One region of the Streptomyces sp. NPDC094143 genome, then DNA from elsewhere that is predicted to be linked to it. Evidence: predicted binding sites of a transcription regulator. Region 1 holds the regulator's gene; each other region holds the start of a gene.

Region 1 (9,737 bases):
AGCTTCGGCACGGAGACGCCGCCCGCCATGGGGGCCTGCACGATCGGGAGCGGGAAGAGATCGGTCAGTGCGGAGGACATGACCGCATGTTGTCACGTCCTCCGGACAACTCCGAAACCGGCCTGCCGCGTGGCATAGACCAGAGGAATAACCCCTTCCGCACCCCCGGCGCCGCCGGCCTCAGCGACCGTTGAACGCGTCCTTCAGCCGCGAGAACAACCCCTGCTGGCCCGGCTGGAACTGGCCGGTCGGGCGTTCCTCGCCGCGCAGCTTGGAGAGTTCGCGGAGCAGGCGCTCCTGCTCGGGGTCGAGCTTGGTCGGGGTCTGGACCTCGACGTGGACGATGAGGTCGCCGCGTCCGCCGCCGCGCAGGTGCGTGACGCCCCGGCCGTGCAGCGGGATCGACTGGCCGGACTGGGTGCCCGGGCGGATGTCGACCTCCTCCAGGCCGTCCAGCGTCTCCAGCGGCACCTTCGTGCCGAGGGCCGCCGCCGTCATCGGGAGCGTGACCGTGCAGTGCAGGTCGTCGCCGCGGCGCTGGAACTGCGCGTGCGGCAGCTCGTGGATCTCGACGTAGAGGTCACCGGCCGGACCGCCGCCGGGGCCGACCTCGCCCTCGCCGGCGAGCTGGATGCGCGTGCCGTTGTCGACGCCGGCCGGGATCTTCACCGTGAGCGTGCGGCGGGACCGGACGCGGCCGTCACCCGCGCACTCCGGGCACGGCGTGGGCACGACCGTGCCGAAGCCCTGACACTGGGGGCAGGGGCGGGACGTCATGACCTGGCCCAGGAAGGACCGGGTCACCTGCGAGACCTCACCGCGGCCGCGGCACATGTCACACGTCTGCGCGGACGTGCCCGGGGCGGCGCCCTCACCGTTGCAGGTGTTGCAGACGACGGCCGTGTCGACCTGGATGTCCTTCGTCGTGCCGAAGGCGGCCTCGTCGAGCTCCACCTCGATGCGGATCATGGCGTCCTGGCCGCGGCGGGTGCGCGAGCGCGGTCCGCGCTGCGACGCCGTGCCGAAGAAGGCGTCCATGATGTCCGAGAAGTTCCCGAAGCCGCCGGCTCCGAAGCCGCCCGCGCCTGCGCCGCCGGACTGCGAGAGCGGGTCGCCGCCGAGGTCGTAGACCTGCTTCTTCTGCGGGTCCGACAGCACCTCGTAAGCGGCGTTGATCTCCTTGAACCGCTCCTGGGTCTTCGGATCGGGGTTGACGTCCGGGTGCAGCTCGCGGGCGAGCCGCCGGAAGGCCTTCTTGATCTCTTCCTGCGACGCGTCGCGGCGCACGCCGAGTACGGCGTAGTAGTCCGTGGCCACTACGACTCCGCCAGGATCTGTCCGACGTACCGTGCCACTGCGCGTACCGCTCCCATCGTTCCCGGGTAGTCCATGCGGGTCGGTCCGACCACGCCGAGCTTGGCGACTGCCTCGCCGCCCGAACCGTAGCCGACCGACACGACGGACGTGGAGTTGAGTCCTTCGTGGGCGTTCTCGTGACCGATACGGACGGTCACGCCCGGATCCTTCGCCTCGCCGAGCAGCTTGAGGAGCACGACCTGCTCCTCGAGCGCCTCCAGCACCGGCCGGATCGTGAGGGGGAAGTCATGACCGAAGCGGGTCAGATTGGCGGTGCCGCCGATCATCAGCCGCTCCTCGTTCTCCTCGACGAGCGTCTCCAGGAGTGTGGAGAGCACCGTGGAGACCGTACCCCGGTCCTCGTGCTCGAAAGCCTCCGGGAGATCCTCCACCAGACTCGGCACATCCGCGAAACGGCGGTTCGCCACCCGGCTGTTGAGGCGCGCGCGCAGATCCGCGAGCGAGGCCTCGCCGAAGGGCGCCGGGCAGTCCACCACGCGCTGCTCGACCCGCCCGGTGTCCGTGATCAGCACGAGCATCACCCGCGCGGGCGCCAGGGAGAGCAGCTCCACGTGCCGCACGGTGGACCGGGTCAGCGACGGGTACTGCACGACGGCGACCTGGCGCGTGAGCTGCGCGAGCAGCCGCACCGTGCGCGCCACGACGTCGTCGAGGTCGACGGCGCCCTCCAGGAAGTTCTGGATGGCGCGCCGCTCGGGGGCGGTCATGGGCTTGACGCCGGCGAGCTTGTCCACGAACAGGCGGTAGCCCTTGTCGGTGGGGATGCGCCCGGCGCTGGTGTGCGGCTGGGCGATGTATCCCTCGTCCTCCAGGGCCGCCATGTCGTTGCGGACGGTCGCCGGGGAGACGCCGAGGTTGTGCCGCTCGGTGAGGGCCTTGGAGCCGACCGGCTCCTCCGTGCCGACGTAGTCCTGGACGATGGCGCGCAGCACCTGAAGCCTGCGTTCACTGAGCATCGCGCACACCTCCAGAAGTCGTCCGCCGGTTGCCCGCCGTTCGCGGCCTGGCACTCTGCGCGTGCGAGTGCCAATGTTCCCCGGCCCAGTGTACGGCGGTCGGGTACGCCCCCGGCAAGGCTGGTCGTACGGCGCCGTGCCCCGGGCGGGGCGCACCGCTAGCGTCGCCGTATGACGGTGACTTGGGAAGAGGCCGGGTGGGAGCGCCTGGCCGCCGGGGTGGGGCGGTGCCGGCTGCCGGTGTGGGACTGCACGGCGGGGCTGGTCGCCGGCGAGGGCGCGGTGCTGGTGATCGACGCCGGGTCGAGCCCGGCCGAGGGCGCGCGGGTGCGCGCGCAGGCGCGGTCGCTCACCGGTCACCGTGTGACGCATCTCGCGCTGACCCATCCCCACTTCGACCATGTCTTCGGGGCGGCGGCGTTCGAGGACGCGGAGGTGTTCGGCGCGGTCGGCGTGGACGCGGTGCTGACCCGGGCGCGGGACCGGGCGGAGCTGCGCGCGGACGCGGTGCGCAACGGCCTGGCGGAGACCGTGGCGGGCGAGTCGGCGGACCGGCTGGTCGCGCCCCGCCACCTGGTCTCCGGCGAGTGGACGCTCGACCTGGGCGGCGGGTGCCGGGTGCTGCTGGCGAACGTGGGCCCGGGGCACACCGCGCACGACCTGGCGGTGCTGGTGCCGGGCGATCCGGAGGTGGTGTTCTGCGGCGACCTGGTCGAGGAGTCGGGCGAGCCCCAGGCGGGCCCGGACGCGGTGCCGGCGCGGTGGCCGGCCGCGCTGGACCGGCTGCTCGCGCTGGGCGGCGAGGACGCGCTGTACGTGCCCGGTCACGGAGCGGTGGTGGACGCGGCGTTCGTCCGGGCCCAGCGGGACGCGCTGGCGGCGCGTTTCGGCGTGTCGTCGTGACCGTCCGGCGGCTTTCCCTATCGTCATGCGAATGCGCCAGTACTCGACCGATCTGACCCCGCCGTGGAAGAAGCCGAAGCCGGTCCCCGAGGTCCCGGCGGAACCGGGCCTGGTGGTCGAGGAGCCCGGCAGCGGCTTCTGCGGGGCGGTCATCCGCTGCGAGGCCGGCACGGTGACGCTGGAGGACCGCTTCGGCAAGCACCGCGTGTTCCCCATGGAGCCGCGCGGCTTCCTCCTGGAGGGCAGGGTGGTGACGCTGGTCCGCCCCACGTCCGGCGCCCCGGCGCGCCCCGCCCGGACGGCCTCCGGTTCGGTGGCGGTGCCCGGCGCACGCGCGCGGGTGGCCCGGGCCGGCCGCATCTACGTGGAGGGCCGGCACGACGCCGAGCTGGTCGAGAAGGTGTGGGGCGACGACCTGCGCATCGAGGGCGTGGTGGTGGAGTACCTGCAGGGCGTGGACGACCTCCCCTCGATCGTCGACTCCTTCGCCCCCGGCCCCGACGCCCGCCTCGGCGTCCTCGTCGACCACCTCGTACCGGGCTCGAAGGAGTGGCGCATCGCCCAGTCGGTGACGAGCGAGCACGCGCTGGTGGTGGGGCACCCGTACATCGACATCTGGGAGGCGGTGAAACCGTCGTCCCTGGGCATCGAGTCCTGGCCCCGCGTCCCGAGGGGCCAGGACTGGAAGACCGGTGTGTGCCGGGCCCTGGGCTGGCCGGAGAACACGGGCGCGGCGTGGCAGCGGATCCTGTCGGGGGTCCGCTCGTACCGGGACTTGGAGCCGGAGCTGCTGGGCCGGGTGGAGGAACTGATCGACTTCGTCACCGCCCCCGCGGACTGAACGCCTCAGTCCACGAGATCGCGCACCACGCCGTCGGCCAGCAACCGCCCCCGCAGGGTCAGCACGGCCCGCCCCCGCGCATACGGCTCCTCCTGGAGCAGCCCGTCGGACAAGGCCCGGCGCGACGCCGCGAGCCCCTCCTCCCGCAGCAGCTCCAACGGCACCCCGTCCCGCAGCCGCAGCTCCAGCAGGATCCGCTCGACCCTCCGGTCCTCCTCCGACAGCACCTCACGCCCGGCCCCGGGCGAACGACCGGCCGCCAGCGCCGCCGCGTACGCCCCCGGGTGCTTCACGTTCCACCACCGCACCCCGCCCACGTGGCTGTGCGCCCCGGGTCCGGCCCCCCACCAGTCGGCGCCCCGCCAGTACAGCTCGTTGTGCAGGCACCGCCCGGCCGGGGAGGTCGCCCAGTTCGACACCTCGTACCACTCGAACCCCGCGCCCGAGAGCACCTCGTCCGCGATCAGGTACCGGTCGGCGTGGACGTCGTCGTCGGTCATCGGCACCTCGCCCCGGCGGATCCGCCGGGCCAGCTGCGTCCCCTCCTCGACGATCAGCGCGTAGGCGCTGACGTGGTCAGGACCGGCCCCCAGCACCGCGTCCAGCGAGGCCCGCCAGTCGTCGTCCGACTCCCCCGGCGTGCCGTAGATCAGGTCGAGGTTCACATGCTCGAAGCCGGCCGCCCGGGCCTCCGCGACGCACGCCTGGGGCCGCCCGGGCGTGTGAGTGCGGTCCAGCACCTTCAGCACGTGCTGCCGCGCGCTCTGCATGCCGAAGGAGATCCGGTTGAAGCCGCCCTCGCGGAGGGCCGCCAGATAGGCCGGATCGACCGACTCCGGGTTGGCCTCCGTCGTGACCTCGGCGTCCGCCGTCAGCCCGAACTCGTCCCGCACGGCCTTGAGCATCCGTACGAGATCACCGGCGTCCAGCAGCGTGGGCGTACCGCCGCCCACGAACACCGTGCGGACGGGACGCGGATCGTCCCCCAAGACCTTGCGGGCCAGGCGGATCTCGTCGACGAGCGTCTCGGCGTAGTTGTCGCGGGAGGCGAGCACCCCGCCGGTGCCGCGCAGCTCGGTGGCCGTGTAGGTGTTGAAGTCGCAGTAGCCGCAGCGGGTCGCGCAGTACGGGACGTGCAGGTAGAACCCGAGCGGGCGGGCGGCGGCCCCGGCGAGTGCGGACGCGGGCAGCGCGCCGTCCTCGGGGACGGGCTCGCCGTCGGGGAGAGCGGAAGGCATGCCTTCCATTGTCCAGCACCCGCGCGCTCACTCCGCCTGGAGCACCAGCAGCGCCAGATCGTCCGCCGGGGGCCGCGCCCCGAACTCGTGCACGAGCCGCTTGATCCGTTCGGCTATGAGCTCCGCGTCGAGCCCCGCGCACCCGGCCAGCGCCGCCGCGAGTCCGTCCCCGTCGTCGAACTGGCGGGAGCCGGAGCGGCGCTCGGTGACGCCGTCGGTGACACACAGCAGCGTGTCGCCGGAGCGCAGCTCGAAGGTCTCGCTGGTGTAGGTGGCGTCCTCGACGACGCCCAGCAGGGTCTGCGGCTGCGCGCACGGGTGGACCTCGCCGCCCGCCCCGAGCCGCAGCGGCAGCGGGTGCCCCGCGGAGGCGACGGTGCAGCGGACCCCGCCGTCGAAGGGGACCAGCTCGCCGTAGAGCAGGGACAGAAAGCGCGTCTGCGGACCGTCGCCGGGCGGGGTCGGCCGCGCGCCCGCCGCCACGAGGGCCCGGGCCGCCGCGTCCGCGGCCTCCGTGGCGTCGTCGAGCAGGAGCTGGTTGAGGCGGTCCAGGACGTCGGCGACCCGGTAGCCCTCGCGGGCCAGCAGCCGCAGCCACGGCCGGGCCAGGCCGATGACGACGGCGGCCTCGGGCCCCTTGCCCTGGACGTCGCCGACGGCGAAGCACCAGCGTCCGTCGCCGGCCGGGAACAGGTCGTAGAAGTCGCCGCTGGGGCCGCCCTTGTCGCACGGCTCGTAGACGAGGGCGCTGCGCATACCGGGGATCTCGGCGACGGCTCCGGGCAGCAGGCCGCGCTGCAGGACGGCGCTGATGGTGGCCTGGCGGGCGTACTGCCGGGCGGCGCCGATGGCCAGGGCCACCCGGCGGCCGAGGTCCTCCACGAGGCCGGTGATCTCGTCGGGGAAGCGGGCGGTGCCGGATCGTCCGATGACCAGGGTGCCGAGCGGGCGTCCCCCGGCGACCAGACGGTACGCCAGGGCCGAGCCGCACTCCCCAGGGGCGTCGCCGAGCGCCTCGCCGGGCCACGGGCAGGCGACGGGCCCGGACGTCAGGGGGTCGGACGGGGGCGGCGGTTCCTTCTCCAGGGTCCGGCGCAGCTCCTCGATGCGGTTCTCGCTGCCGTGCCAGACCCGGGCCAGCCGGGGGCCGCCGGCGCCACCGCCCCAGCCGGCGCCGGTGGCCTCGTCCTCCAGCCAGACCGCGCACCAGTCGGCCAGCCGCGGCACGATCAGCTGCCCGGCGAGGGCGGCGACCAGGTCCTCGTCGAGCTGCCCGGCGAGCAGGTCGGAGGCCTCCGCGAGGAAGGACAGGGCGCCGCGGCCGAGCCAGGAGCCGTCGGGCCCGTTGCACCCGTCGGGCTTCTCGTGGCGGTCCCGCCAGTCCCGCAGGTCGCTCCAGTCACGCAGGGCGGCCGAGTCACCCACGGCGGACGAGTCCTGCGGGACGGCCGAGTCCCGCAAGACAGGAGTGTCCGGCAGGAGGGGAGACTCGGGCAGAACGGACGCGCCCTGCGGGACGGCCGAGTCCAGCGGGGCCGCCGATTCCAGCGGGTCGGCAGTGTCCCGCAGGCCGGGAGACTCCGGCAGGACGGACGCGTCTGGCAGGACGGACGCGCCATGCGGGACGGCCGAGTCCAGCGAGGCGGCCGAGTCCAGCGAGGCGGCCGAGTCCAGCGAGGCGGCCGAGTCCCGCAGGCCGGAAGCCCGCGGGTCGGAAGCCCGCGGGTCGGAAGCCCGCGGGTCGGAAGCCCGCGGGTCGGAAGCGCCCCGCGAGCCGGAAGCGCCCCGCGGGTCGGAAGCGTCCCGTTCGGCCGCTCCGTGCCGGTCGCCGAGGGGCGGCTCCGGAGCCAGGATCCCGGCCACCCGCAAACCGTGCGCCAGCGCGCGCTCCCCGGCGTACGCCTCGATCTGCTCCCCGGCCGCGCACCCCACGGCGGGCAGCCGCGCCCACACGGTCTTCCGGCCCGTGCGGTACGTGATCCCCCAGGCCTCGGAGAGCGCGCCGACGAGCCGCAGGCCGCGCCCGTACTCCGGGGTGTCGTAGGGCGTCTCCGGCTCGCCGCCGCGCGGGGCCCGGGACGGATGGCGGTCGGAGACCTCGACGACGAGGGCGGCTGTCTGCGGGGCGTCGCCCTCCAGCCGGCACTCCATCTCGACGTCGGTGCCGGCGTGCACGACGGCGTTGGTGACGAGTTCGCTGACGACGATCGTGGCGTCGTCGCGCAGACGGTCGGTGACGTGCTCGGCGCCGGGCAGGCCAAGCCCGATCCACTCCGCGAGCGCCTCGCGCACCAGGGCACGGGCGGCTCCCGGCGCGACGGGGCTGCCGGGCAGGATCGCGTGCGCCCGCGCGCACTCCCGCGCGGGCACCTCGGAAGCGGAGGCGGGCTCCGTGCCGGCCGGTGCGCAGGCGTCGGCGGCGACCGCCTCCGCGGCCGGTGCGGGCTCCTCGAAAACGGGCCCCTCCTGAACGGGCACGGACGTCTCCCCAGCGTGTGCAGGCGCATCTGAGGCACGGAAAGCGGTCTCCCGTTGCGTCGGAATGGCCCCCATGGACAGCTCCCCGGGCAGTTCGTACGAATACGCCACAGTCGATGCCGACAGAGTGACAGACTGACCACGCCCATAAGCGCCGAGTTACCGAAGTGGGCCGCCATGAGTGAGAACCGTGCTACTCACTTGGTCGAAGACCGGCACGAAGACGGTCAGATTCGTGCATCCGATCTCCGTCCTCTGCTCGCTGCGGCACGTCAGACGGGAGCTGGTGCGCCACGGCCGCCTCGACGAGCGGCTCTCGGCCGGCCGGGGCAGGGCCTGTGGACGTCCCGGGTCGACGACGTGAACCAGTTGCTCGACGCCCTGCGGTGGCGGGCGGCGACCTGACCCGCACGGTCACGGTCGTCAGCCCCGGTCACACGGTGCCGTGCCAACCGGACGACGCCTGGCCCGCGCCGACCAAACTGAGGCGTGGACGTCCGGCAGGCCGGGCCGTCTCCCGCCCGCCCGGCCGGCGAGTGCTGAGCGTGGACGACGACATTCGCGACGTCTTCGCCCTCACCCATGTCCTGGGCCGGGTCGGGATGACCGTGCTCTACGCGGATGACGGCCGCGAGGGCATCGAGACGCTGGAGCGCAGCGCCGACGTCGTACATCGACCGGCCGCTGACGGTCGTGTGCGCACTGCTGGACCCGGACGGCGCGGAAGAAGACGCATGAGCGACGCGGGCATCCACGACGAACGGGCCCGGATCCTCCTGGTCGACGACATGGAGGACAACCTGACCGCCCTGGAGGCCAGGAGTTGCGGCGCCGGGTGGGAGACGTCCCGTAGGGGCGCGGGGCGCGGGTCCGACGTGCGGCTCCGCCGCGTGGGCGCGACCGGCCACCACGGGCCCGCAGCCCCCGGCCACCCCCTACGCCTCGCGCGACCCCTCGTACATCTCCTCGATCAGGTGCTTGTACTCCCGCTCCACGACGGGCCGCTTCAGCTTCAGGCTGGGCGTGATCTCACCGTGCTCGATGTCGAGATCCCGCGGCAGCAGCCGGAACTTCTTGATCGTCTGCCAGCGCTGCAGCCCCTCGTTGAGCTGCTTCACGTACCCGTCGACCATCTCGACGGTCTGCGGCGCCGCCACGATCTGCGCGTACGACTTCCCTTCGAGCCCGTTCTCCTTGGCCCACTCGGTGATCGCGATCTCGTCGAGCGCGATGAGCGCCGTGCAGAAGTTCCGGTCGGCCCCGTGCACGAGGATGTTCGACACGTACGGGCACACCGCCTTGAACTGCCCCTCCACCTCCGCCGGCGCGATGTACTTGCCGCCCGAGGTCTTGATGAGGTCCTTCTTGCGGTCGGTGATCCGCAGGTACCCGTCCGGCGACAGCTCCCCGATGTCGCCGGTGTGGAACCAGCCGTCCGGCTCCAGCACCTCGGAGGTCTTCTCGGGCAGCTTGTGGTAACCCTCCATGATCCCCGGGCCGCGCAGCAGGATCTCCCCGTCGTCGGCGATGCGCACCTCGGTGCCGGGCAGCGGCTTGCCGACCGTGCCGGTGCGGTAGGCCTCGCCCGGGTTCACGAAGGACGCCGCCGAGGACTCGGTGAGGCCGTAGCCCTCCAGGATGTGGATGCCGGCGCCGGCGAAGAAGTAGCCGATCTCGGGTGCGAGGGCGGCCGAGCCGGAGACGCAGGCGCGCAGGTTGCCGCCGAAGGCCTCCCGGATCTTGGCGTACACCAGGGTGTCGGCGACCTTGTGCTTCGCGTTCAGCCCGAACGGCACGGACGCGGTCCCGGTGCGCCGGAAGTTGTCCTGGGAGACCTTGGCGTACTCGCGGGCGACCTCGGCGGCCCACTGGAAGATCTTGTACTTGGCCCCACCGCCCGCCCGGGCCTTGGCGGCGACGCCGTTGTAGACCTTCTCGAAGATG
Region 2 (9,737 bases), on a different contig from region 1:
CCATCGCCGCCTGCCACGCGTACGCCCACACCTACGAGGAGACCGACTGGGCGCGCATCGCCACCCTCTACGGACTGCTGGCCGCCATGTCCCCGTCGCCGGTCGTGGAGCTGAACCGCGCGGTGGCCGTGTCGATGGCCGCGGGCCCGGGGGCCGCCCTGCCCCTCGTCGACGCCCTGGCCGGTGACGCCGCCCTGCGCGACTACCACCTGCTGCCCAGCGTGCGCGGCGACCTGCTCGCCCGCCTCGGCCGGGCCGCCGAGGCCCGGGCGGAGTTCGAGCGGGCGGCGTCCCTGACCCGCAACGCACGGGAGCGGGAGCTGCTGCTGCGACGGGCGGCGGAGCAGTCCTGACCGTCAGGCCGGGTGCCCGACCAGCATCGCCGGAGCGCCCGCGACCCGGGTCAGGAACACCGTCGCCGCGTGCGGCCCCTGCGGCTTGACCTTCCTGCGCAGTTCCTCCGGCTCGACCGCCGAGCCGCGCTTCTTCACCGTCAGCGTGCCGACCTCGCGCTCCCGCAGCAGGGCCTTCAGCTTCTTGACGTTGAAGGGCAGGTGGTCGGTGATCTCGTAGGCGGTGGCGTACGGCGTCGGCCGCAGGGCGTCGGCCGTGACGTACGCGATGGTCGCGTCGAGGAGTCCGCCGTCGACCTGGTCGGCGACCTCGGCGACCAGGTGGGCGCGGATGACGGCGCCGTCGGGCTCGTACAGGTAGCGGCCGGGCGGGCGGACGCCGGGGTCGGGCAGGCCGCGGGAGAGCAGGGTGCGCGGGCCCGGCAGCAGGGTGGCCCGGACGGCGCCCGGCTCGGTGCCGAACCACAGCACCGCCTCCTTCACGTCCCCGCCGTCGGAGATCCACTCGGCCTCGGCCTCCTCGGGGACCGCCTCGTGCGGGATGCCCGGGGCGAGCTTCAGCGCGGCGCGCGGGGCCCGGCGCGCGGCCGACACCGCCCAGGACAGCGGGGGCGAGTAGGCCTCGGGGTCGAAGATCCGGCCCCGGCCGCCGCGCCGCGCGGGGTCGACGAAGACGGCGTCGTAGCCCGCCGTGTCCACCTCCGTGACGTCCGCTTCCCGGACCTCGATCAGGTCCGCCAGCCCCAGCGCGCCGGCGTTCGCCCGGGCCGCCGCGGCCGTGAGCGGGTCCCGGTCCACGGCCAGCACCCGGATCCCGGCGCGGGCCAGCGCGATGGCGTCACCGCCGATGCCGCAGCACAGGTCGGCCACCGAGGTCACGCCCGAGTCGGCCAGGCGCCGCGCCCGGTAGGCCGCCACGCTCGCCCGCGTCGACTGCTCCACCCCGTTCGGCGTGAAGAACATCCGCCCCGCGTCCTCGGCGCCGAACTTCACCGCCGCCCGCTGCCGCAGCCGCGCCTGCCCCAGTGCCGCCGACACCAGCTCGGCGGGGTGCTCGCGGCGCAGCCGGGTCGCGACGGCCAGCTCCCGCGCCGGGTCGGTGTCGCGCACCTCGTCGAGGAGGGCGCGGCCTTCGGGGGTGAGGAGGAGGGCGAGGTCGTTCACCCGGTCATTGTCGGCCACGGCGTGCCGGGGCGGTGCGTGTGGGCCAGTCGGTGGACGCGGGCCCGCCGGCCGCTGTGTCGGGACGGGATCGCCCGGGCGGGCTGCGAGGATCCGGCACCATGCGAGCAGTCGTACAAAATGACAAAAGTCGGGCCTCGGGCGGTGCGCGGATCGGCCTGGCCGTGCTCGCCCTCGCCGCCATCGCCTCGGGCTGTGCGCAGGGCGGGGGCAGCGACCAGGTCACCCCGGCCGGCGGACAGCAGCCCCTGGACGCGCCCCCGGCCCGCGCGCTCGACTCCTACGCCTCCAAGCTGCGCGCCGCGCACGCCGCCCGGGTCGCCGCCGCGCACCGCTGGGAGCTGAAGAGGGTCCCGCTGCCCGCCCCGCCGGCCCCCGAGCGCAAGCCCAGGATCAAGACCCGCAAGGGCTTCCAGGTGGCCGGTCACCGGCAGTCCGGTCTCCCGCCCGTCTTCACCCGGATCCCCACCCGGGACAAGGTCGTCTTCCTCACCATCGACGACGGTGCCGAGAAGGACCGGGCGTTCCTGCGGATGATGAGCGACCTGGACGTGCCCTACACCGCGTTCCTCAGCGGCTACCTGGTCAAGGACGACCCCCGCTACTTCAAGAAGATGCAGGCCAGGGGTGTGGTGCTGAACAACCACACCCTGCACCACCCCTACCTGCCGGGCCTGTCCTACCGCGCCCAGAAGCGCGAGATCTGCGGCATGCAGCGCTACCTGCAAAAGCGCTTCGGCAAGCGCCCCAGCCTCTTCCGCCCGCCCTACGGCGGCTACAACCGCGCGACCCTGCGCGCCGCCAAGGCCTGCGGCATCGCCTACGTCCCGCTCTGGAACGAGGAGGTCTTCGCCGACCGCTGGGAGTACCGCGAGGCGGACCGCGAACTGCGCCCGGGCGACATCGTCCTCACGCACTTCCGCGGCCCGGGGGAGTGGAAGGGCACCATGCCGGACATGATCCGCCGCTTCCTGAACAAGGTCACGGCCGAGGGCTACGCGGTGGGGCGGCTGGAGGACTACCTGTGAGGCGGCCGGCCGCCGCCCTGCTCTGCGCGCTGCTGGTCCTGCTGGCCGGCTGCGCGGGCACGGCGGGGGAGCGGCCGGGCACCGCCGACGGCCGGGCCCGGGACCCGGCCCCCGCCGCCCGCCGCCTGCCACCCGTCGTCGACCGCGTCCCCACCCGCGACCCGGTCGTCTTCCTCACCTACGACGACGGCGCCGAACGCGACCCCCGCTTCGTCGGCCTGGTCCGCGCACGGCGCCTGCCGGTCAGCATGTTCCTCACCGACAGCGTCGTGGGGCCCGGCTACGGCCACTTCGCCCGGCTGCGCGCGGTCGGCGCGTCCCTGCAGAACCACACCCTCGACCACCCGGCCCTGCGCGGCCTGCCCTACGCCGGCCAGCGCGCCGAGATCTGCGGCCAGCAGCACAAGCTCCACGCCCGCTTCGGCATCCGCCCGCGCCTCTTCCGCCCGCCCTACGGCGCCTACGACACCACGACCCTGCGCGCCGCCGCCGACTGCGGCATCACGGCGGTCGTGCTGTGGCGCGCCTCCCTGGGCGCCGGCGGCGACCTGACGTTCACCCGCGGCGAGCCCGGGCTGCGCGCCGGCGACATCGTCTCGGTGCCGTCGGGGGACGCCTCCCTGACCCTGACGGAACGGACGGCGGGGTTGCTGCGGGAGATCGAGGGGAAGGGCCTGCGGGTGGGGCGGCTGGAGGACTATTTGTAGGCGCAGCGGACCCCGCGGACGGAATCTCCTGGCCGACGCGCCGCGGCCGATTAGCAGTCCGCTTGACCGAGTGCTAATCGCGGTCATAGTCTCGGCTCTGGCACTCGACACAGGAGAGTGCCAACACAGCGACGGGCAGGTCCGGCACCCGCGACGACGGATCCACCTGGTCGCCACCTCAGACAGTTAACCCCGTGAGATCTCCGAAGGGGGAGGTCGGATCGTGACGACCACCAGCTCCAAGGTTGCCATCAAGCCGCTCGAGGACCGCATCGTGGTCCAGCCGCTCGACGCCGAGCAGACCACCGCCTCTGGCCTGGTCATCCCGGACACCGCCAAGGAGAAGCCCCAGGAGGGCGTCGTCCTGGCCGTGGGCCCGGGCCGCTTCGAGGACGGCAACCGTCTTCCGCTCGACGTTTCCGTCGGCGACGTCGTGCTCTACAGCAAGTACGGCGGCACCGAGGTGAAGTACAACGGCGAGGAGTACCTCGTCCTCTCGGCCCGCGACGTGCTCGCGATCATCGAGAAGTAATTCACCCCAAGCACCTTGCTTTGAACTGCGCCCCTGGCCCCCGCGATCGATAAGAAGCCGGGCGTCCAGGGGCGCAGTGCCGTTACCCCAGATTCCGGAAGAGGGCTCACGCTCCCATGGCGAAGATCCTGAAGTTCGACGAGGACGCCCGTCGCGCCCTCGAGCGCGGCGTCAACAAGCTTGCCGACACGGTCAAGGTGACGATCGGCCCCAAGGGCCGCAACGTCGTCATCGACAAGAAGTTCGGCGCCCCCACCATCACCAACGACGGTGTCACGATCGCCCGCGAGGTCGAGATCGAGGACCCGTACGAGAACCTCGGTGCCCAGCTGGTCAAGGAGGTGGCGACCAAGACCAACGACATCGCGGGTGACGGTACGACCACCGCGACCGTGCTCGCCCAGGCGCTCGTGCGCGAGGGCCTGAAGAACGTCGCCGCCGGCGCCTCCCCGGCCGCCCTGAAGAAGGGCATCGACGCCGCCGTCAAGGCCGTCTCCGAGGACCTGCTCGCCTCGGCCCGCCCGATCGACGAGAAGTCCGACATCGCCGCCGTGGCCGCGCTGTCCGCCCAGGACCAGCAGGTCGGCGAGCTCATCGCCGAGGCGATGGACAAGGTCGGCAAGGACGGTGTCATCACCGTCGAGGAGTCCAACACCTTCGGCCTGGAGCTGGACTTCACCGAGGGCATGGCCTTCGACAAGGGCTACCTGTCGCCGTACTTCGTGACGGACCAGGAGCGCATGGAAGCCGTCCTGGACGACCCCTACATCCTCATCACGCAGGGCAAGATCTCCGCCATCGCGGACCTCCTGCCGCTGCTGGAGAAGGTCATTCAGGCCAACGCCTCCAAGCCGCTGCTGATCATCGCCGAGGACGTCGAGGGCGAGGCCCTGTCGACCCTGGTCGTCAACAAGATCCGCGGCACGTTCAACGCCGTCGCGGTGAAGGCCCCCGGCTTCGGCGACCGCCGCAAGGCGATGCTGCAGGACATGGCCGTCCTCACCGGCGCCACGGTCGTCTCCGAGGAGGTCGGCCTCAAGCTCGACCAGGTCGGCCTGGACGTCCTCGGCTCCGCCCGCCGCGTCACCGTCACCAAGGACGACACCACCATCGTCGACGGCGCCGGCAACAAGGAAGACGTGCAGGGCCGCGTCGCCCAGATCAAGGCCGAGATCGAGACCACGGACTCCGACTGGGACCGCGAGAAGCTCCAGGAGCGCCTCGCGAAGCTGGCCGGCGGCGTGTGCGTCATCCGCGTGGGTGCCGCCACCGAGGTCGAGCTCAAGGAGCGCAAGCACCGTCTGGAGGACGCCATCTCCGCGACCCGCGCCGCGGTCGAGGAGGGCATCGTCTCCGGTGGTGGCTCCGCCCTGGTCCACGCCGTCAAGGTCCTCGAGGGCAACCTCGACAAGACCGGCGACGAGGCCACCGGTGTCTCCGTGGTCCGCAAGGCCGCCGTCGAGCCGCTGCGCTGGATCGCCGAGAACGCCGGCCTGGAGGGCTACGTCATCGTCTCCAAGGTCGCCGAGCTCGACAAGGGCAACGGCTACAACGCCGCCACCGGCGAGTACGGCGACCTGATCAAGGCCGGCGTCATTGACCCGGTCAAGGTCACCCGCTCCGCCCTGGAGAACGCCGCCTCCATCGCCTCCCTGCTCCTCACGACCGAGACCCTGGTCGTCGAGAAGAAGGAAGAGGAGGAGCCGGCCGCCGCGGGCCACGGCCACGGCCACGCCCACTGAGGCATGACGGCTGAGGGCTGACGGCGTCGGCCCGCCCGAGCCCGAGCGAAGGCCCGGCACCCCGCAAGAGGGGGTGCCGGGCCTTCGCCGTGCCGCCCCCCGGCCCGGGAACCGCGCCGGGGCCGGAAACTGTCTACCCCCACAGCAGTCGGATCATCAGGGGGCAGGAATGGACCAGGCGCTGTACGGGGAACGGTCCCGCAACCCGTTCGCGCGAACGGTGGGGCTCTCCGAGGACGGACTCCGCAGGGGCGGCAGAAGGACCCCGCTGGACGAGCTGAACCTCGCCGCCATGGCAGAGACGTTCCTGCGGGACCGCTGGCTCGGCGGCGGGGGCACCGAACGCCCCCTCGGGGCGCTGCCGCAGGGCCCCGGCCTCGTCCCGGTCACCCGCGTGACCGGCACCACCACCCCCCTGAGGACCCGTCACGCCGCCGACTTCGCCCAGGCCCTGGGCGAACTGGCGGTACGCCGGTGCGGAGGGCCGGACCACGTGGCCGCTCTCGCCGCGCGGGCCCAGGCGGAGGGCGTGCCGCTGTGGATCGCGCGCCGCCACGCGCCCGGCCCCGCCGGGCCGGTGACCGTCGCCGTGGACCGGCGCTCGGTACGCGTGGACGTCTGGGGTCCGCACGCCCCCGCCGTACGCCTGCGGGCACCGTACGGCTACCGCCCCGACAGCGCCGACCGGTCGGGCGGCCTGGTCATGCACGTCGGCGACCTCGGCGCACGGCTCGAACTGCGCAAGAAGGCGCGCAAGTCCAAGAGCAAGGTCGAGATCGGCCTGCCCGACCGGGTCTGGACGCTGCGCCGCGAGAAGGCCGACAGCTCGTGGCTGCTGCGCGACGAGCAGCGGGTCGCGCTGCTGACCCGCCCCTCCCGGTGGCCCGGCCCGCCGCCCGGCTCGGTGCTGCTGCCGCTGGCCGAGGTGCACCACGAGAGCCCCGACCCCCTGGACGCCGTCATGGCCCACGCGGTCGCCGTGTCCTTCGGTCTCGGCGACACCACGGGCCTGGCCAGGTTCCGCGCGGTGAGGCGCCGCCGGGAGACGGAGGAGGACCTCTGGGACCGCCCCTGGTTCAGCAACCTGGGCCGCGACCGCGACGACAACGAACCGGGCGGCGGCGACGGCTGGGGCAGTGACGGCGGCGACGGCGGCGACGGGGGCGGCGGCGACGGCGGCGGCGGCGGTGGGGACGGCGGCGGAGGGGGCGGCGGAGGCGACTAGGCGCCCGGCGACGGCCTCGGCCCCAGTACGGGTCCCGGTCCGCCGCGTCACTCCGCTCGTGTCACAGCTCGGTGGGCTCCAGCGCCCCCAGCTGCTGCATCAGCCCCAGCCGGTCGTACTGCCACCACCCCTCGGCGAGCTTGCCGTCCGGCGTGCAGCGGTGGACGGTCGTCCCGGTCATGGTGACGTCCTCGCCGGTCGGCGGGATGCCGAGGAACTCGCCCGTGTGACGCCCGTGGAAGGTCCACCGGGTGCACACCCGGTCGCCCTGCGCCATCTGGTCCTCGATCGTGAAGGAGAAGTCGAACCCGCCGCGCCAGACCTCCACCTCCCGCCGCACCGCGTCGAGCCCGATGACGTCCTGCACGTCGGCGGGGTCGTGATCGTGGTAGTCCTCGGCGAACACGTCGTTGAAGGGCGGTGCGTCACCCTGCCCGGGCGCCAGCTCGAAGAACCGGCGCGCGGTGGCCGCGTAGAGCTGCTCGTCCCGCACCACGTCGAGGTCCGTGAACGTCGGCGTCCCGTCGCAGAGCGCCACCATCTCCTGGAAGATCCGGTCGGTCTCCGGAAGCCCGGAGTTGCGCATCGCGTCCTCGTACGACGGGAACTCCACGATCTCCACGATGTGCGAGGCGTCGGACCGGTCCTTCGCCACCACACTGTGCGTCGCGGTCCGCTTCCCCTTGGTCTGCTCGACCCACCGGTCCATCAGCCGGTTCATCTCGTCGAGCCGGCTGGTCCTGCATTCGATGAGCTGTACGAAGGTCATACGCGCCCCACCTCCGGCCCCCCTGGGTCCGGCTGAACAGCACCATTGTCCCCACGTGGGCCGTCCGTCGCCTCCTGGCGCTTCGGCCGTCACCGGCGACCACAGTCCGCAGGATCGCCCCCCCGCCGAACTGGTCGGCCGCGAGCGATAACTCCCGGAGCTGACGAGCTTCTGCACCGCCGGCTCCGGCCCGGCGTACGCCTGGCGCGCCTGTGAGCTGACCCCGCGCCCCGGCTGGGAGAGCGATCAGGCGGTTCTGGTGAGGTTCCTGGTGGAAACCTGAGGTTCCTGGTGGAAACCGGCCAGCCCGCCCGGGACGAAGCCCTGGCCCGTGCACTCGGCGTGGCCGACGCCCGGCACGCGGACGCACCGTCCTCCGGCCTCGTCCGCGCGTGGGTGGCGCTCGCCCCCGTGGCCGAGCCCGCCCGCGGCCGGGCCCTGGTCGCCCGGGCCCTGCGGCACGAGACCCTGCGGGAAGTCCTCCCGGCCATCGTGCGCCTGGAGCCCGATGCCGTACCGCTCAACGTCGGCGCGTTCGGGCGGCCGGTGCCCCGGGACCGGCCTACTGCGGCCCGTACTTCCGCCCCGTCCTGGACGACACCGCCCCCAGCACCCCCCGCGGCACCAGCTTCGCCGCCCCCATCAGCGCCTTGTACCGGGGGTCCGGGATGGACAGCGTCTTGCCGCGGGCCAGGTCGTGCAGGGCCGCCGCGACCAGCTTGTCCGCGTCGAGCCACATCCAGCCCGGGATGTTGTCCGTGCCCATGCCGGCCCGCTCGTGGAACTCGGTGCGGACGAAGCCGGGGCACAGCGCCATCAGGCGTACGCCGCTGCCGGCCAGGTCGCGGGCCACGCCCTGGGTGAACTGCACGACCCACGCCTTGGACGCGCCGTAGGTGCCGCGCGGTACGAACGCGGCCACCGAGGCGACGTTGACGACACCGCCGCGGCCCCGCTCGCGCATGGCCTCCGTCGCCGCCGACGTCAGCCGCAGCACCGCCTCGCAGTGCACCTTCAGCATCCTCAGCTCGTCGGCCAGGGGGACGTCGAGGTAGCGGCCCTTGTTGGCGAAGCCGGCGTTGTTGATCAGGAGGTCGACGGGGTTCCTGCGGTCGCCCAGGCGGTCGGCCACCGCCTCGATGCCCGTGTCCTCGGCGAGGTCGGCCGTCAGCACCTCCGCCTCGATGCCGTGCCGGTCGTGCAGTTCGGTCGCCTGGTCCCGCAGCCGTTTGGTGTCACGCGCGACCAGCACCAGGTTGTGCCCGTCGGCCGCCAGTCGCCGCGCGAACGCGGCCCCGATGCCTGCCGTCGATCCCGTAATCAGAGCCGTTGTCATGGCAGAAGGGTAGTGACCTGGAGTGCGTACATCCGCTTGCCCGCGGGCCCGCCCCCGGTGAAGGGTCCGTGGAGACGGGCCCGGTGAGCGGCTGTCAGCTCCCGTACTTCTCGGCGTACTCCCGCGCCGCCCGCAGCGCCTCCGGGTGCAGTGCCTCGCCCGCCGCCAGCAGCCGGGGCAGCAGCGTCCGCTCGGTCGTCACCGCCCGGAACTGCAGGGCGACCGTCACGTCGTGGCCGGGACGGTGCACGACCTCGATCGCGTCGCCGGCCCGGATCTCGCCCGGCTCGATCACCCGCAGATACGCCCCGGGCGCGCCCCGCCGCGTGAACCTCTTCACCCAGCCCTTTTCGCCCAGATGGCCCTGGAACGTGCGGCACGGAATGCGCCCGCAGGTCACTTCCAGCACCACCTCGGGGCCGATCCGCCAGCGCTCGCCGATCCGCGCGCCGCAGACGTCGAGGCCCGCCGTGGTGAGGTTCTCGCCGAACGCGCCGTCGGCCAGGGTCCGGCCCAGCTCGCGCTCCCACTCGTCGAGGTCCTCGCGCGCCATCGCGTACACCGCCTGGTCGTCGCCGCCGTGGTGCTCCAGCTTGCACACCGCGTCCCCGGCGAGCCCGCTCCCGCCTACGCCCTTGGGCCCCGGCGCGGCCACCCGCACCGGCCCCGTCACCGGCCGCTTGTCGATCCCCGTGACCCCCTCCGGGTTGTCCGTGTACGGCACAGCCTTCGCACGTCCCAGATTCACCGACAGAAGCTTCATGCCCGCACGGTAGGGGACCCGGCCCCAAAGCGTCGACGCATTATTCGGAGGAGATCCAAAGCCTCGCTTATCGTCGCTTATCCTCGAAGGGTGATCGAAG
Region 3 (9,737 bases), on a different contig from region 1:
CCGTGGGGCGGACCGAGGGGTCAGCTGAGGGTCTTCAGCGCCGTCGCGTCGTACGGCGCCAGCTCGTCGAAGCGGCCCGACAGGACCTTCCGGGCCCACTCGGGGTCCTGCAGCAGGGCGCGGCCGACGGCGACCATGTCGAACTCGTCGCGCTCGAAGCGGTCCAGGAGATTGCCGAGGTCGCCGACCTCGGAGCCCTGGCCCTGGAAGGACTTGAGGAAGTCGCCGCCGCTCAGGCCGACCGAGCCGACGGTGATGGCGGGCTTGCCGGTGAGCTTCTTGGTCCAGCCGGCGAGGTTCAGGTCGGAGTCGTCGAACTCGGGGACCCAGTAGCGGCGGGTGGAGGCGTGGAAGGCGTCGACACCGGCGGCGGCCAGCGGGGTCAGAATGGACTCCAGCTCCTCCGGGGTCTCGGCGAGCCGGGCGTCGTAGGCGTCCTGCTTCCACTGCGAGTAGCGGAAGATGACGGGGAAGCCGGGGGAGACGGCCTCGCGGACGGCCGCGACGATCTCCGCCGAGAACCTGGCGCGGGCGACGCGGTCACCGCCGTAGGCGTCGGTGCGGCGGTTGGTGCCCTCCCAGAGGAACTGGTCGAGCAGGTAGCCGTGGGCGCCGTGCAGCTCCACGCCGTCGAAGCCGATCCGCTCGGCGGCCGCGGCGGCCTCGGCGAACGCGCCGACGACGGCGTCGATGTCGGCCTGCGTCATGATCTTGCCGGTGCCCTCGGTGCCGTCCGTGCGGATACCGGAGGGGCCGACGGCCGGGGCGTCGGCGACGGGCGGGTCACCCTGCTTGCGGACCATGCCGATGTGCCACAGCTGCGGCACGATCGTGCCGCCCTCGGCGTGCACCGCCTCGGCGACCTTCGCCCAGCCCGCGAGCTGTTCCTCGCCGTGGAACCGCGGCACCCGGTCGCTCTGCCCGGCCGACTCGTGCCCGACGTAGGTGCCCTCGGTGACGATCAGGCCGACCCCGGCGGCGGCGCGGCGCGCGTAGTACGAGACGACGTCGTCGCCGGGCACGCCGCCCGGGGAGAACATGCGCGTCATCGGCGCCATGGCGATCCGGTTGGGGACGGTCAGGCCGCCCAGGGCGACGGGCCGGGACAGGATTTCGGCGGCACGGGAGGTGGCGACGGTCACGTGGGGGCTCCTTCGGATACCGGACAGTATGCGCATACCAGGCAGTATGTGCATGTGCATGGGACCTCAGGGTCAACCACGCGGCCCGCCTCCGCCATCCCGCGCCCCCTGTGATCCCGCACACGCCCGAGGGCGGCACCTCCTGCAGTAGGAGGTGCCGCCCTCGGAAAGGACGTTGACCGACCGGGTCGATCAGAAGTCCATGTCACCGCCCGGCATACCGCCACCGGCGGGCGCGGCGGCCTTCTCCGGCTTGTCGGCGATGACGGCCTCGGTGGTGAGGAACAGTGCGGCGATGGAGGCGGCGTTCTGCAGCGCGGAACGGGTCACCTTCGCCGGGTCGATGATGCCCTCGGCGATCATGTCGACGTACTCACCGGTCGCGGCGTTCAGGCCGTGGCCGACGGGCAGGTTGCGCACCTTCTCGACGATGACGCCACCCTCGAGACCACCGTTGACGGCGATCTGCTTGAGCGGGGCCTCCAGGGCCAGCTTCACGGCGTTGGCGCCGGTCAGCTCGTCGCCCTCCAGGTCCAGCTTCTCGAAGACCGAGGAGGCCTGCAGCAGGGCCACGCCACCACCGGCGACGATGCCCTCCTCGACGGCCGCCTTGGCGTTGCGCACGGCGTCCTCGATGCGGTGCTTGCGCTCCTTGAGCTCCACCTCGGTGGCGGCACCGGCCTTGATGACCGCGACACCGCCGGCGAGCTTCGCCAGGCGCTCCTGCAGCTTCTCGCGGTCGTAGTCCGAGTCGCTGTTCTCGATCTCGGCGCGGATCTGGTTGACCCGGCCCTGGACCTGCTCGGCGGAGCCGGCACCGTCGACGATGGTGGTCTCGTCCTTGGTGATGACGACCTTGCGGGCCTTGCCCAGCAGGTCGAGCGTGGCGTTCTCCAGCTTGAGGCCGACCTCCTCGGAGATCACCTCGCCGCCGGTGAGGATGCCGATGTCCTGCAGCATCGCCTTGCGGCGGTCGCCGAAGCCCGGGGCCTTGACGGCGACGGACTTGAAGGTGCCGCGGATCTTGTTGACGACCAGGGTCGACAGGGCCTCGCCCTCGACGTCCTCGGCGATGATCAGCAGCGGCTTGCCCGACTGCATGACCTTCTCCAGGAGCGGGAGCAGGTCCTTGACGTTGGAGATCTTGGAGTTGGCGATCAGGATGTACGGGTCGTCGAGGACGGCCTCCATACGCTCCATGTCGGTGGCGAAGTACGCCGAGATGTAGCCCTTGTCGAAGCGCATACCCTCGGTGAGCTCCAGCTCCAGACCGAAGGTCTGGGACTCCTCGACGGTGATGACGCCTTCCTTGCCGACCTTGTCCATGGCCTCGGCGATGAGCTCGCCGATCTGGGTGTCGGCGGCGGAGATGGAGGCCGTGGAAGCGATCTGCTCCTTGGTCTCGACGTCCTTCGCCTGCTCCAGCAGGGCCGCGGAGACGGCCTCGACGGCCTTCTCGATACCGCGCTTGAGGGCCATGGGGTTGGCACCGGCGGCCACGTTGCGCAGACCCTCGCGCACCAGGGCCTGGGCGAGAACGGTCGCCGTGGTCGTACCGTCACCGGCGACGTCGTCCGTCTTCTTGGCGACTTCCTTGACCAGCTCGGCGCCGATCTTCTCGTACGGGTCCTCGAGCTCGATCTCCTTGGCGATGGAGACACCATCGTTGGTGATCGTGGGCGCGCCCCACTTCTTCTCGAGGACGACGTTGCGGCCCTTGGGGCCGAGCGTCACCTTCACGGCGTCCGCGAGCTGGTTCATGCCGCGCTCGAGGCCGCGCCGCGCCTCCTCGTCGAACGCGATGATCTTGGCCATGTGAAGTGGTCCCTCCAGGACTGGGGGTGATTACTTCGGACCGCGCCCGCGCCCGCGACGGACGGCCCCCGACCGGTGGTTCCTTGCCCCACCTGGTCCGTGGCCTCACCGACCCGGTCCTTACGTTGTCACTCTCACCTTCAGAGTGCTAACGCAATGATTAGCACTCGGGCATGCAGAGTGCAAGGCGCGCCCGCGTAGCGGGTGCTCATTGAGGGGTGGCGGTCGGGCGACGGGCGGGCGCAAGCGCCTCCCGGGGATCGGGCCGGTCCGTCAGCCCCCGGCGAACACCCCCCGGCACCCCCTGAACAGGCCGAAGGGCCCGCACCCCGAGGGGTGCGGGCCCTTCTGAGAAGACCGGTCGCTTGCGCGTTGGTCGTGGTGCGCGTTCAGGCAGAGACGCGAACCATGTCGGCCTGCGGCCCCTTCTGGCCCTGCGAGATCTCGAACTCGACCCGCTGGCCCTCTTCCAGGGTGCGGTAGCCGTCCATCTGGATCGCGCTGTAGTGGACGAAAACATCCGCACCACCGTCGACCGCGATGAAGCCGTACCCCTTCTCCGCGTTGAACCACTTGACGGTGCCCTGAGCCATGCCTAACTCCCCTATTACTGGCCCTTGCACAGATCCACACTTCGCGGACCCGGGTCAGACCTCACCCCCCACGGTTGGGGGCGTGCGCCGGAACGCGTCGACCGCGGCTGAATGTATCTGTCCAACTGCCGTCTGCAACAGGTCAATCGGACGAGAATTCTGGACGCACAGGGTCCGGAATGTAGGGAGAGTTCGCCCGAATTCAGGGCAATTCGGGCCACACAAAACGCGCAAAAGCCGCGAAAGGCGCGCACACTTTGGCTACATCTTGTCGGGCTCGGAGCGGGAATTCGGGGTGCCGATCAAAGGATCGGGATCGCGTTCCCCAACTGTACCGCGCTCAATCACATGGAATTGCCCCCTCCGCTTCTCTCACGGTGAGGGCAATTCGATGAACTCTCCGTGACCGGCATTACTCCAGGTAACAATCAGGCCGGCCGACCGGTTATGGACGTGCTCAGCCTCCGGCGACGGCCGGGATGATCGACACGCCGGCACCGTCCGGGGTGGCCGTCTCCAGCCCCTGCTCGAACCGCACGTCGTCGTCGTTCACGTACACGTTGACGAACCGGCGCAGCTTGCCCTGGTCGTCCAGCACGCGGGCGGCGATCCCGGTGTGGTTCTTCTCCAGATCGGCGATGACCTCGCCCAGGGTCGCCCCCTCGGCGGCGACCTCGGCCTGCCCGCCGGTGTAGGTACGCAGGATGGTGGGGATGCGAACGGTGACGCTCATCGGAAATGTCCTCCGGTTCTTCTTGGGCAACGGCTGGGGCACGCCCTCGGGGGGCGCGGGGCTGTGCTGACATGCGGCTCCGCCGCGTGGGCGCGGCCGGCCCCCACCGGCCCGCAGCGAACAACGACGCTCAGACGAGCCCGGCCGCCCGGAACGACTCCAGGCTCGGGCGAATGGTCGCGGTCAGCCCCGTGCCCGCCACCGCGTCCAGCGTCTTCAGACCATCCCCGGTGTTGAGCACGACCGTGGTCTTCGTGGGGTCGAGAACCCCGTTCTCGACAAGCTTCTTCGTCACGCCCACCGTCACACCACCGGCGGTCTCCGCGAAGATCCCCTCGGTCCTGGCAAGGACCTTGATCGCGTCGACGACCTGCTCGTCGGTCACGTCCTCCACCGCACCGCCCGTGCGCCGCGCGATGTCCAGCACGTACGGCCCGTCCGCCGGGTTCCCGATCGCCAGCGACTTGGCGATCGTGTCCGGCTTCTGCGGCCGCACCACGTCGTGCCCGGCCTTGAACGCCGTCGACACCGGCGAGCAGCCCTCGGCCTGCGCACCGAAGATCCTGTACGGCCTGTCCTCGACCAGCCCGAGCTTGATCAGCTCCTGCAGACCCTTGTCGATCTTCGTGAGCTGCGAGCCCGAGGCGATGGGCACCACGATCTGGTCCGGCAGCCGCCAGCCGAGCTGCTCGCAGATCTCGTAGGCCAGCGTCTTGGAGCCCTCGGCGTAGTACGGCCGCAGGTTGACGTTGACGAAGCCCCAGCCCTCGCCGGCCGGGTCGCCGATCAGCTCGGAGCAGAAGCGGTTCACGTCGTCGTAGTTGCCCTCGATGCCGACGAGCTCGCCGCCGTAGACCGCGGCCATGACGACCTTGCCCTGCTCCAGGTCGTGCGGGATGAACACGCACGAGCGGAAGCCGGCCCGGGCCGCGGCGGCGCCCACCGCGCCGGCCAGGTTGCCGGTGGAGGAGCAGGAGAGGGTGGTGAAGCCGAAGGCGCGGGCGGCCTCCAGGGCCTGCGCGACGACGCGGTCCTTGAAGGAGTGCGTCGGGTTGCCGGAGTCGTCCTTGACGAAGAGCTTGCCGGCGTCGACGCCCAGCTCGCGCGCGAGGTTGTCGGCCTTGACGAGCTTGGTCCAGCCCGGGTTGATGTTCGGCTTGTCCGCCACGTCGGCCGGGACCGGCAGCAGGGGGGCGTAGCGCCAGATGTTCGCGGGGCCCGCCTCGATCGTCTTCCGCAGCTCCTCGGCGTCGTAGGCCGAGAAGTCGTAGGCGATCTCCAGCGGGCCGAAACACTCCTCGCAGGCGAAGACCGGGCCGAGGGGCACGCGGTGACCGCACTCGCGGCAGCTCAGGGCGGCGGCCGGGCCGAGGTCTACGGTGGAGTTCGTGGTGCTTGCAACAGTCTGCACAGCCATGTGAGGCGAGGCCCTTTCTCCTCATCTTCCTCACGACGCATCTCGCCGTGAGACGGATTTGGCACCTTCCCTAGCCGGGAGCCTCGCGCTGTGGTCGCCAGTGACCTACGAGAACCGACTGGAGGGTTGCCGGGGCTTCATCGGGCCGTTTCCCTCTGCCCCTCTGGATGAGCTGTATGTGGTTGTAGGCGGCGGGTGACCCCCGGACATGCGATGGTCATCCGCGTTGTTCAAGACTGTAACCGACGACCAGGACAGTTGAGATAGTCGTCCGAACCGCGAGACGCGTCACATTCCGTCCCGCCGAGAGAACGCTAAGGAGCCGCCACGGTGCTGGAAGAAGTCGAGCGCTGGCTGAGCACCCGTTCCTGGTCCGCGAACGAACGCCCGCTCCACCGGATCATGGCCGCCAAGCAGCGCACGGGCCGGACGGTCAGTGTGGTGCTGCCCGCGCTGAACGAGGAGGAGACGGTCGGCGACATCGCCGCCGTCATCCGGCACGACCTGATGCTGCAGGTCCCGCTCGTCGACGAACTGGTCGTCGTGGACTCGGGATCGACCGACCGCACCTCCCAGGTGGCCGCCGCCGCGGGCGCGACGGTGGTGCACCGCGACGCGATACTCCCGCGCGTCCCCACCGTGCGCGGCAAGGGCGAGGTGCTGTGGCGCTCGCTGCTCGTCACGCGCGGCGACATCGTCTGCTTCGTCGACGCGGACCTGCGGGAGTTCTCGTCCGACTTCGTCTCGGGGATCGTGGGCCCGCTGCTGACCGATCCGGACGTGGCCCTGGTCAAGGGCATGTACGACCGTCCCCTCGGCGGCGCCGGCGGGCAGGGCGGCCGGGTCACCGAGCTGATGGCCCGCCCGCTGCTGAACATGCACTGGCCGCGGCTGGCCGGGTTCGTGCAGCCGCTGGGCGGGGAGTACGCGGCCCGCCGCTCGCTGCTGGAGCGGCTGCCGTTCCCCGTGGGGTACGGAGTCGAGCTGGGCATGCTGGTGGACGCCCTGCACCTGGTGGGCCTGGACGCCCTCGCCCAGGTGGACGTCGGCGTGCGCAAGCACCGGCACCAGGACGGACAGGCGCTGGGCCGGATGGCCGCCGAGATCTACCGCACCGCCCAGCTGCGGCTGGCCCGGGGGCAACTGATCCGGCCGTCCCTGACGCAGTTCGAGCGGGGCGGGAACGGCTTCGAGCCGCGGACGTACTCGGTCGACACCGAGGAACGCCCGCCGATGGTGGAGATCGCCGAGTACCAGGCGCGGCGGGCCGCCTGACCGGGACCGTTTTCGGCCGGACGCGGCAAGTCCGTACGTTTGAGCGTTTACAGGCCGGGCTAGGTTGAGGCCTATGGGTTCGACGCACGGTTCTGCACGGGTACTGGTGGCCTCCAACCGGGGCCCGGTCTCCTACACGGTCGGTGAGGACGGTTCGCTGAACGCCAAGCGGGGCGGCGGCGGGCTGGTCTCGGGGCTCTCCGCGATCGGCTCGGACGCCGACGCCCTGTGGGTCTGCTCGGCGCTGTCCGACGGCGACCGGGAGGCGGTGCGGCGCGGGGCCGGCGAGGACGGCGTGCGGATGCTGGACATCCCGGCCGACGTGCACGCCGACGCGTACAACGGCATCGCCAACTCGGTGCTGTGGTTCGTCCACCACATGCTCTACCAGACGCCGCTGGAGCCGGTCTTCGACGCGGAGTTCCGGCGCCAGTGGGCGTCCTACGAGACGTACAACCGGGCCTTCGCCGAAGCGCTGGCCGAGGAGGCGGCGCAGGGCGCGGTGGTCGTGGTGCAGGACTACCACCTGACGCTGGTGCCGGGCATGCTCCGCGAGCTGCGCCCGGACCTCAGGATCGGCCACTTCTCGCACACGCCGTGGGCGCCGCCCGAGTACTTCCGGATGCTGCCGGACGACGTGGCCGGGCAGGTGCTGCGCGGCATGCTGGGCGCGGACCGGCTGGGCTTCCTCACCCAGCGCTGGGCGGACGCGTTCACGGCGTGCGCGGAGCGGTTCGCGGGCGGGCTCGGCGGCACGCGGATCGGCGTGCACGGACTGGGCGCCGACGCGGACTTCCTGCGCGAGCGCGCGCACGAGCCGGACGTCGAGGAGCGCATGGCCGCGCTGCGCGAGGAGATCGGCGAGGGCCGCCGCACCATCGTCCGCGTCGACCGCACCGAGCTGTCCAAGAACATCGTGCGCGGCCTGCTGGCCTACCGGCGGCTGCTCCAGGCCCACGGCGAGTGGCGCGAGCGCGTGGTGCACGTCGCCTTCGCCTACCCCTCCCGGCAGGACCTCGCGGTGTACCGGGACTACACGGCCGAGGTGCGGCGGCTCGCGGACGAGATCAACGCCGAGTTCGGCACGCCCGGCTGGACGCCGGTCGTGCTGCACGTCAAGGACGACTTCGCCCGCTCCCTGGCCGCGTACCGGCTGGCCGACGTGGCCCTGGTCAACCCCATCCGCGACGGCATGAACCTGGTCGCCAAGGAGGTCCCGGTGGTCTCCGACGCGGGCTGCGCGCTGGTGCTGTCCCGGGAGGCCGGGGCGCACGAGGAGCTCGGCGAGGACGCGATCACGGTGAACCCGTACGACGTCACCGGCACGGCCGCGGCCCTGCACGAGGCGCTGTCGATGCGCCCGGAGGAGCGGGCCGAGCGCAGCAAGCGCCTCGCGGCGGCGGCCACGGCGCTGCCGCCGGCCCGGTGGTTCGTGGACCAGCTGGAAGCGCTGAAGGGATGAGCGGCCCGATGCCCGCCTCGCAGCCGCTGCCCCCTCCCGTCACGAAGGCGGGCCTGGAGGGCCTGGACGCCCTGCTCGCCCGTCCCGGCAAGGCGCTGATCGGCCTGGACTTCGACGGGACGCTCGCGCCGATCGTCGCCGACCCGGAGCTGGCCCGGGCCCACGAGGACGCCGTGCCCGCGCTGGCCGCGCTCGCGCCGAAGGTCGCCGCCGTGGCGGTGATCACCGGCCGGCCCGCCGCGGTCGCCGTGCGCAACGGCGCCTTCGCGGGCGTGCCCGGCCTGGAGCACCTCGTCGTCCTCGGCCACTACGGCGCCGAGCGGTGGGACGCCCGCAGCGGCGAGGTCGGCACCCCCGCGCCGCACCCGGGCGTGGCGGCCGTCCGCGCCGAGCTGCCCGGGCTGCTCGACGGGACCGGGACCTTCGTGGAGGACAAGGGCCGGGCCGTGGCCGTGCACACCCGCCGGGCCCCCGATCCGCAGGCCGCCTTCGACGCCCTGCGCGCCCCGCTCACCGCCCTGGCGGAGCGGCACGGCCTGATCGTCGAGCCGGGCCGTCTGGTCCTGGAACTGCGTCCGCCCGGCGTGGACAAGGGCGTCGCCCTGCGCGCCTTCGCCCGGGAGATCGGCGCGGAGTCCGTCCTCTTCGCCGGCGACGACCTCGGCGACCTGCCCGCCTACGCGGCCGTCGACGCCCTGCGCGCCGAGGGGACCCCGGGCCTGCTGGTGTGCAGCGGCAGCGACGAGGTGACCGAGCTGCGGGAACGGGCGGACGTGGTGGTGGACGGCCCCGAGGGCGTCGTACGCCTGCTGCGCGAGCTGGCCGGCCGGATCGGCTGAGGCCGGTCCCGCGGGGTCAGCGTTCCGCCCGGCGCCGGTCCCGTACGCGCCGCAGCCGGTTGACCGTGACCGGGTCGTGGGCAAGGGCCCGGGGGTCGTCGAGCAGGGCGTTGAGGAGCTGGTAGTAGCGCACCGGGGCGAGCCCCAGCTCCTCGCGTATGGCCCGCTCCTTCACGCCCGGCCCGGGAAAGCCGCGGCGTTCGAGCGCGAGGATGTCCCGCTCCCTGCGCCCGAGCCGCCGGTCGTCCGTGTCGTCGTCCATGTCCGGCACCGTAACGCCCGCCACCGACAGCGGGACTACTCCGCGCTCTCGGCCCGGACCGCCGCCGCCTGGAGGTGGCCGAGGATGCCCGTAGGGCTGCCCCCGGGGGCGACGGCCTTGCCGATCTGCGTCTTGACCTGGGCGCTGACGTCGGCCCAGGAGGTCTTGCCGACCGGGTACAGCTCCGAGGACGGCAGCT

Evidence for each region. Region 1 encodes HrcA, which represses chaperone genes, less so after heat shock. Its sites were predicted from a motif close to TTNGCACTCNGNNNNNCNGAGTGCNAA; they were not measured.
Region 2: groES (co-chaperone GroES) is a predicted target of HrcA. The motif match lies at 3,321-3,347, and genes of this name have one in related genera.
Region 3: groL (chaperonin GroEL) is a predicted target of HrcA. The motif match lies at 3,118-3,144, and genes of this name have one in related genera.

What each region holds. Positions count from the first base shown of each region.
Region 1 covers NZ_JBEOTZ010000006.1:289,526-299,262, forward strand. Annotated here, with positions in the region: gene ABTZ58_RS11180 (nitronate monooxygenase) at 1-80, opposite strand, end outside; gene dnaJ (molecular chaperone DnaJ) at 181-1,317, opposite strand; gene hrcA (heat-inducible transcriptional repressor HrcA) at 1,317-2,333, opposite strand; gene ABTZ58_RS11195 (MBL fold metallo-hydrolase) at 2,505-3,236, shown strand; gene ABTZ58_RS11200 (DUF3097 domain-containing protein) at 3,268-4,077, shown strand; gene hemW (radical SAM family heme chaperone HemW) at 4,083-5,315, opposite strand; gene ABTZ58_RS11210 (SpoIIE family protein phosphatase) at 5,343-7,868, opposite strand; gene ABTZ58_RS11215 (hypothetical protein) at 8,029-8,157, shown strand; partial or broken gene ABTZ58_RS11220 (hypothetical protein) at 8,249-8,461, shown strand; gene ABTZ58_RS11225 (AMP-dependent synthetase/ligase) at 8,729-9,737, opposite strand, start outside.
Region 2 covers NZ_JBEOTZ010000010.1:108,742-118,478, reverse strand. Annotated here, with positions in the region: gene ABTZ58_RS15705 (RNA polymerase sigma factor) at 1-353, shown strand, start outside; gene ABTZ58_RS15700 (class I SAM-dependent methyltransferase) at 357-1,517, opposite strand; gene ABTZ58_RS15695 (polysaccharide deacetylase family protein) at 1,637-2,563, shown strand; gene ABTZ58_RS15690 (polysaccharide deacetylase family protein) at 2,560-3,270, shown strand; gene groES (co-chaperone GroES) at 3,494-3,802, shown strand; gene groL (chaperonin GroEL) at 3,919-5,544, shown strand; gene ABTZ58_RS15675 (hypothetical protein) at 5,714-6,769, shown strand; gene ABTZ58_RS15670 (ester cyclase) at 6,831-7,538, opposite strand; gene ABTZ58_RS15665 (SDR family NAD(P)-dependent oxidoreductase) at 8,101-8,874, opposite strand; gene ABTZ58_RS15660 (MOSC domain-containing protein) at 8,969-9,637, opposite strand; gene ABTZ58_RS15655 (LysR family transcriptional regulator) at 9,728-9,737, shown strand, end outside.
Region 3 covers NZ_JBEOTZ010000007.1:133,001-142,737, reverse strand. Annotated here, with positions in the region: gene ABTZ58_RS12140 (NADH:flavin oxidoreductase) at 21-1,178, opposite strand; gene groL (chaperonin GroEL) at 1,335-2,957, opposite strand; gene ABTZ58_RS12130 (cold-shock protein) at 3,347-3,550, opposite strand; gene ABTZ58_RS12125 (ubiquitin-like small modifier protein 1) at 4,008-4,283, opposite strand; gene thrC (threonine synthase) at 4,414-5,700, opposite strand; SAM riboswitch class I at 5,719-5,874, opposite strand; gene ABTZ58_RS12115 (glucosyl-3-phosphoglycerate synthase) at 6,031-6,975, shown strand; gene ABTZ58_RS12110 (alpha,alpha-trehalose-phosphate synthase (UDP-forming)) at 7,049-8,437, shown strand; gene otsB (trehalose-phosphatase) at 8,446-9,276, shown strand; gene ABTZ58_RS12100 (DUF3263 domain-containing protein) at 9,293-9,538, opposite strand; gene ABTZ58_RS12095 (ABC transporter substrate-binding protein) at 9,574-9,737, opposite strand, start outside.